2 regions of the Arthrobacter sp. 05T420 genome follow, and region 2 is predicted to be linked to the other one. Evidence: predicted binding sites of a transcription regulator. Region 2 holds the regulator's gene; the other holds the start of a gene.
The links. The regulator LexA, encoded in region 2, represses DNA repair genes until DNA is damaged. The targets are predictions, from matches to a motif close to TCGAACANNTGTTCGA.

Region 1 (3,403 bases), on a different contig from region 2:
CGCGGTCTCGGGAGAGGAAGCGTTCGAAGATGAGGTCATGTTGGAGCGGGTTCACCTGGCTGACATCGATCAGGTAGTTGACCAGGCTGGAGGCCCCGGATCCGCGGGCGGCGGCCCTGACCCCCATGTCCAGGATCATCCGGGAGACCTCTGCGACGGTCAGGAAGTAGGAGGCGAAGCCCAGCGAGTCGATGATCCGGAGCTCGTGCTGCAGCCGGTTTCGCATCTGCTGTTCCTGCTGCCCGGAGATTCCCGGGAAACGGCGGCCGATCCCGGCCTCGCAGCGCAGGGTCAGTTCGACAAGCGCGTCGCCGTCGATCCCGATCACGGATCCTTCGGGGACCACGGGCTGCTTCCAGCCCATGTCGGCCACGGGATCCATGCGGCAGCGGTCCGCGAGCGCCTCGGTCTGGGCCAGGAGCCGTTTGAGGTCCGCCGTGCCGTAGCCGGCGGCGTGGATGATCTCCTTGCCCAGCTGCAGCATCTGGGCCGCTGATTTGAGCCAGCCCTGCCCATTGGGCTGCAGCAGCGGGGCTGCGGAGAGCTCGGGGAGGGATTTAAGCGTCCGGGCCGAGTCCAGCACATCGGCGGTGGCCGCGCCGTCCTCGGCCACATACCGCACGGCGTTGCTGAGCACTGCGGGCACCCCGCGCTCAGCCGCCAGCTTGAGCATGCGCACGGCGTGCGCGGTGCTCAGCGGTTCCCCGGGCGGACTGAGCTGGGACACGACCTCGGCCACCAGGGTCCCGGGGGGCATGGCATCAAGCCAGCGTTTGAACAGGGTGCGGGGCCGCAGGTAGCGCCGGCCGCCCATGGAGCGGCTGACGTCGGAGTCCGGGCCGATCAGAACCGTCAGGACCGGTTGGAGGGTTTCCGGGTCCAAAGTGCGGGAGGCAAGTTCCGCCCGGGTGACGGCCACCGGCACCGCTCCCCCGGCCTTACCCGTGGTGCGGGCATGGGCGTCGGAGATCAGCCGGCACAACGCCCGGTAGCCGGCCCCGTTGTTGTGTCCGTGCGCCAGCACGACGACGCGTCCCCCTAGCTGGGTGCGGAGGTCGCCGTCGTCGTCGAAGACGGCAAGGTCCACCCCGACGATTGCATCCAGCCCGGCGGCCATGCACGCCTTCAAGTGTTTGACGGTGCCGTACAGCCCATCCCGGTCCGTGCAGGCGAGCGCGGTGGCGCCGTCTGCGGCGGCCGCGGCGGCCAGTTCATCCGGCCAGGAGACGCCATAGTGGGCGCTGAAGGCCGTGGAGACGTGTAGGTGGGTGATGTTCATGCTGTTTTAGGCTTCCGGAGGGGCTGCAGGGCGTCGTGGATCCTCAGGAGCCGCCACCGGCCGCTGCCGACATGCCGGGTCAGGTCAAGGGTGAGGGTGGGTTCCGCGGCGCGGTCCCCAGCGGCTCGCACCTGGACCCGCCAGATCTCGTGGTCCACCAGGCCCGGTCCGCTGCCGAGCGGCGCCCGGCTTTCCTCTGCCCACCACTGGCGGCGCTCATACCAGCGGACGGGTTCAGCGCAGACCGTGTAGCGCCGCCCGGCCCAATCGAGATGCAGGGGCTGGCCGGCGGGCGTGCAGACGACATCCACAGACTCGCTGAAGATGCCCACGTTGCCTCCCGACCCAGTCCGGGCTGGAGCCGGTCCAGTCCCTGCTTCTGCTAGCCCTACAATCCAAGACTAAACTTTATTCGAACATATCTTCGAATAAAATCAGTCTACGTCGGAGAGGCGACAAAACCCAGATCGGGGGTGGACGGACGATGGCACAGGTAGCAGGATTGAGCCATGAGCTCCCATATCGCACTCCTGAAGCACGTAAAGATCGCCGCCAAGAATTCAACCTTGGTGGCGACCTTTGATATAGACGGAAATATCCCGGGGCAGGGCGCCTACGTGGTGGGCCTACTGGCAGCTGGGCCGGACTACTCCCATCAGCGCAGACTGGGCATTGAGTTCATGAACGGCGAGGCCGTGTCCTTCTTCTACTTCAACCATGACGGCACGGAAGAGAATTTCGACCTCAAAGGCGTGGAACACTCAGGAAACACCATCACCGGAAACTTCCCCATGACAACTGTGCTGGGTCTGCCCAAGGGCCACCTCATGACCGCTTTCAGCGATTGTGACGGCCGGGAATACCAGGCCAACGTGCCTGTCGAAGAGGCGCTCTAAGCCCCTGCTAGGAAGTGGACTTGTACACTTCCAGCTCGAGGGTGATGAAGGCGTCGATCATCGCCCGGTAGGTCTTTTCGACGAGTTCGATGTCGATGTCTTTCTGTTCGGCCGTGGCGCGGACGTGTTCGATAACCCGCTCCACGCGTCCGGGTGCACGGACTTCGGCACTGTCCGCCTTGAGGGTCCCGGCGATCCGGATCAGCCGCTCGCGGCGCCCGATCAAGGCCACGATCTGCTCGTCCACCTCGTCAACAGCCACCCGTACGGCGGCGAGCTGTTCCCGGTCGGCCTGGGCGGTCTTGTCGTCTGCGTGATTTGTGGGCATGTGCATGACAGTATCGAAAGATGCAGCCACGAGTCGACTTAATTTCGCTGGGTGTCCGCAGTGTTGACGCCTCACGCAGCTTCTACGTCGATGGCCTAGCATGGCCGGTCCACCGGGAGGTCGCCGGCGAGGTGCTCTTCATCCAGGTCAACCACGGCCTGATCCTCTCGCTCTGGGACGTGGGCCAAATGCAATCCGAGGCGGCCACCGATCCCCCTGCCGGCATTGCGTGCATCACGCTCAGCCACAATCTGGCCAGCACGGCGGAAGTCGACTTGGTGCTGGCCGAGGCCGAGGCGGCGGGAGCCGTCATCGTCGTGGCTCCGAAGGCACAGCCCTGGGGCGGCTACACCGGCTACTTTGCCGATCCCGACGGCTACCGCTGGGAGGTCGCCTTCAATCCCGGCTGGGCGGTCGACGGCGGCGGGAAAGTGGCGCTCTGAGGCGGAAAGTCTGGCAACGGTTCAGGACCCGTGCCAGCCCACCGGGAGTTTCCCTAGAACAGGCTCCCCACCGGCTGGATGAGTTCCGGTGAGTCATTCTTGACGTTCCCGACGGCGGTGCCGACGGCGTCGATCCTCCAGCCTTCCGCGACATCGTGCGCCCCGGCCCGGACCAGGTCCACGAGTCCGGCCGCGTCATCGGCCTCCGGGTCCAGCCACGTCTGCATGGTCTCGCGGTTCATGGGCAGCGGCACCCTGTCATGCAGCGCGGTCAGCTCGGCCAGCATTCCCCCCGCGTACCCCTCCGGCGGAGAGTCTGTGGTCATGATCGAGGTCGAGAGCATCCAGCGCTCCGGGTCGCCCTCCTCCTTGGACGGATCCCGCCACCATTCATAGAGTCCGGCGAAGACAATGGGGCTCCCGTCCTGAGGATGGACGTAGTAGGGCTGCTTGCTGC
Region 2 (3,403 bases):
GCTGCCGGCGGTCTTGGCCTCGTTGGCAACGGCGCCCCGAGCTGGACCGGCGTCGACGTCGGATCCCCCTTCGACTATCCGAAGCAGGGCATCCTCTACGTCGCCCGGCACCTGCCCAAGCCCGGCCGCGGAACGTCCCCCGAGGCCTTGGACGAACTCGAGAAGCTGATCCGCGCTTCCGGCGGCGGTGCCTTGTGCCTGTTTTCCTCCCGGCGCGCAGCGGAGGAAGCCGCGGAGGCCATGCGGCCCCGACTGGGCCTCAGCATCCTGTGCCAGGGGGAGTCGACCATGACGGCGCTCGTGCGGCAGTTTGCGGACGAGCCGGACACCTGTTTGTTCGGCACGATGTCCCTCTGGCAGGGCGTCGACGTTCCCGGAGTGTCCTGCCGGCTGGTGGTCATTGACCGGATACCGTTCCCGCGGCCGGACGATCCGCTGATGACGGCACGCTCGCGGGCCGTCGCCCAGGCCGGCGGCAACGGCTTCATGTCCGTCTCGGCCACGCACGCCGCCATTCGGCTCGCGCAGGGCGCCGGACGGCTGATCCGCTCGACGTCGGACAAGGGAGTTGTGGCGGTGCTGGATTCGCGGCTATCCACGGAGCGCTACGGCGGATTCCTCCGCGCCGCGCTGCCGCCGTTCTGGCCCACCACCGATTCGTCGATAGCCATGGCGGCCTTGGAGCGCCTGGCGAAGGACTCCGCGAAGGGCTGAGTCCCAAGCTGAACCAGGAGCCGACCATCCTCGATGACGCGGCGACTCTGAGGGCCGGCGACTCTGAGGGCTGGCGACTCTGCCAGGGCGGCCCGACAGGGACGGCTAAAGGGAGCGGAGTACCGAGACGACCTTGCCCATGATGACGGCGTGGTCACCGAGGATTGGCTCGTACTGGGTGTTTTGCGGCAACAGCCAGGTGTGGCCGTCCCGCTGGCGGAAGGTCTTGACCGTGGCTTCGTCGTCCAGCAGTGCGGCAACGATGTCGCCGTTCACGGCATCACCCTGGCGGCGGACAACCACCCAGTCGCCGTCGCAGATGGCGGCATCGATCATCGAGTCGCCCGCCACCTTGAGCATGAAGAGTTCGCCATGGCCCACGAGCTGTCGGGGCAGCGGCATGACATCCTCCACCACCTGGTCCGCGAGGATCGGCCCGCCGGCGGCGATGCGTCCGACAAGCGGCACCATTGCAGTGTCCGTGGCGCTGGCGAGTTCAGTCACTGACAGGCCGCCGACGGCCCGCAGGCCACTGGACTTCTCGACACCCGAAATCGGGGTGGTTCCCTCGTCCAACGTCAGCGGCATGAGCACTTCCATAGCCCGCGGGCGCTTCGGATCGCGCCGCAGGTAGCCGAGCTTTTCAAGCTGGGAGAGCTGATGGGTCACGCTCGACAGGCTGGCCAATCCGACGGTGTCGCCGATCTCGCGCATGGACGGCGGGTAGCCCTTGTCCGTGACGGACCGCTGGATGGTCTCCAGGATTTTCTTTTGCCGGGGGGTGAGGCTCTTGGGCGCCCGGGCGGGCTGCGGGCTCCGTGAGGTGGCCCTGCCGCCGGTGGCTTGTGCTGCCATGTTCGCCAATGCCTTTCCGTTCCACCCGGCTGCCGTGGCTGCTGTCACCGGGAACTTCCGGTCTGAAATGTCAGACCCTGCTGATCAACTACTGATGATGTCCCGCAGGGAGTTCATCAGTGGTTGTCCTGTCCCTCAAAAATAGGCCAGCCGCAAGGCTTTTTCAAACATTTGTTCTAGCGAGTCTCGACATCGTTCGTTAGTAAGTGCTAAAACAGAACAAGCAGAGTTCGAATATGTGTTCGAGTTTCGAGTTTTCACTTCGGATCTGGTGTTCGGTTCTATGTTCGAAGGTTCGGCCGGTTGGCGGCGAGTACGTGGAGTACGCCGGGCGGCACCGTATGGTCCAGGAGGGCTCAGTTCATGTCAGCTTCAAACGCGTTTCAAGGCACGTTCGTTCAGGGTGTCACGAATCACCACCGCAGTGCAGGTGCCAGTGGGGTGGCGGATTTCGGCAGCATCGACCAGGGCAACATCGGCCACGGAGGTGTCGGCCAGGGAGGTGCCGACCGGGGAAGCGTCCGTCACGGCAATGTGTACCCGCTCAACGCCGGCCCCCGCATTTCCCCGACGTCGCCTGCACCGCGAGGGGCGATGGCCGCTGGTTCCGCCGGCCGGCCGAAGCAAGCGCCGCTGCGGCTCACCCGGCGCGGACGCTTCGTCTTCTTCGGCGTCCCGCTGATCCTGCTGACGGCGCTCATTCTGTCATTCAGTGGATTCCTCAACGCGCCTGCGAAGGCGGCGGATTCCGCGGATCAGCTCTCGGTGACGCCGACCATTACCGTCACGGTGCAGCCGGGGGAGTCCCTCTGGGCCATTGCAGGGTCCGTGGCCCCGGACCGGGATCCCCGCGACGTCGTGGCCGATATCGTGCAGCTGAACAACCTGGACGCCGCGCGTGTGCTGCCGGGCCAGCAGCTGTTCGTCCCGTCCAAATAGAGTCTGGCAAGCCAAGTACCTGCCCCCAACTAACCTCCCCCAATTGCCGTCGCAGGCGTCACAGTTTCAGCGCCCGTGCCGCTACCACTTAAACTGGTCGAGTGACTGACCAGCTTGAGCGCCTCAACCGACTGCCCCTCCGAACCAATCTGCGTGGCCTGCGTCCGTATGGCGCACCGCAGCTGGACGTCCCTATCCTGCTCAACGTCAACGAGAACACCCATGGCGTTCCGGCCGATGTCCGCGCGGCAATCACCGAGGCCGTCAGCGCCGCCGCCGCAGGGCTGAACCGGTATCCGGACCGCGAGTTCACCGAATTGCGCGAAGCCCTCGCCGAATACCTTGGCCATGGCCTGGACGCGGAGAATATCTGGGCCGCGAACGGTTCCAACGAAGTCCTTCAGCAGATCCTCCAGGCATTCGGCGGCCCCGGCCGGACGGCCCTTGGGTTTCCTCCCACGTATTCGATGTACCCGCTGCTGGCCTCCGGCACGGACACCGAATACATCGTCGGTGCCCGAGCGGCGGACTACGGGCTCAGCGCGGAATCGGCGGCCCGGCAGGTCCGCGAGCTGCAGCCCAACATCGTTTTCCTCTGCTCCCCGAACAACCCCACCGGCACGGGGCTGGGGCTTGATGTCGTCGAGGCCGTCTATGACGCCGGCGAGGCCAGTCAAACCATCGTGATCGTGGACGAGGCTTACCACGAGTTCGCCCACGACGGCACGCCCAGCGCCCTCACCCTGTTGCCCGGCCGGGAACGGCTCATCGTCTCGCGCACCATGAGCAAGGCCTTCGCCCTCGCCGGCGCGCGGCTCGGCTACATGGCCGCGGCCCCGGAGGTCGCGGACGCCCTGCGCCTGGTCCGTCTCCCGTACCACCTCTCCGCCATCAC

Region 1: AC1DEM_RS18365 (DUF6504 family protein) is a predicted target of LexA. The motif match lies at 1,692-1,707, and genes of this name have one in related genera.

The regions. Positions count from the first base shown of each region.
Region 1 covers NZ_JBFTLG010000020.1:58,077-61,479, reverse strand. Annotated here, with positions in the region: gene AC1DEM_RS18370 (DNA polymerase III subunit alpha) at 1-1,279, opposite strand, end outside; gene AC1DEM_RS18365 (DUF6504 family protein) at 1,276-1,611, opposite strand; gene AC1DEM_RS18360 (hypothetical protein) at 1,789-2,175, shown strand; gene AC1DEM_RS18355 (chorismate mutase) at 2,183-2,509, opposite strand; gene AC1DEM_RS18350 (VOC family protein) at 2,524-2,946, shown strand; gene AC1DEM_RS18345 (SOS response-associated peptidase) at 3,000-3,403, opposite strand, start outside.
Region 2 covers NZ_JBFTLG010000006.1:50,556-53,958, reverse strand. Annotated here, with positions in the region: gene AC1DEM_RS07570 (ATP-dependent DNA helicase) at 1-714, shown strand, start outside; gene lexA (transcriptional repressor LexA) at 820-1,569, opposite strand; gene AC1DEM_RS07560 (LysM peptidoglycan-binding domain-containing protein) at 2,164-2,508, shown strand; gene AC1DEM_RS07555 (histidinol-phosphate transaminase) at 2,610-3,403, shown strand, end outside.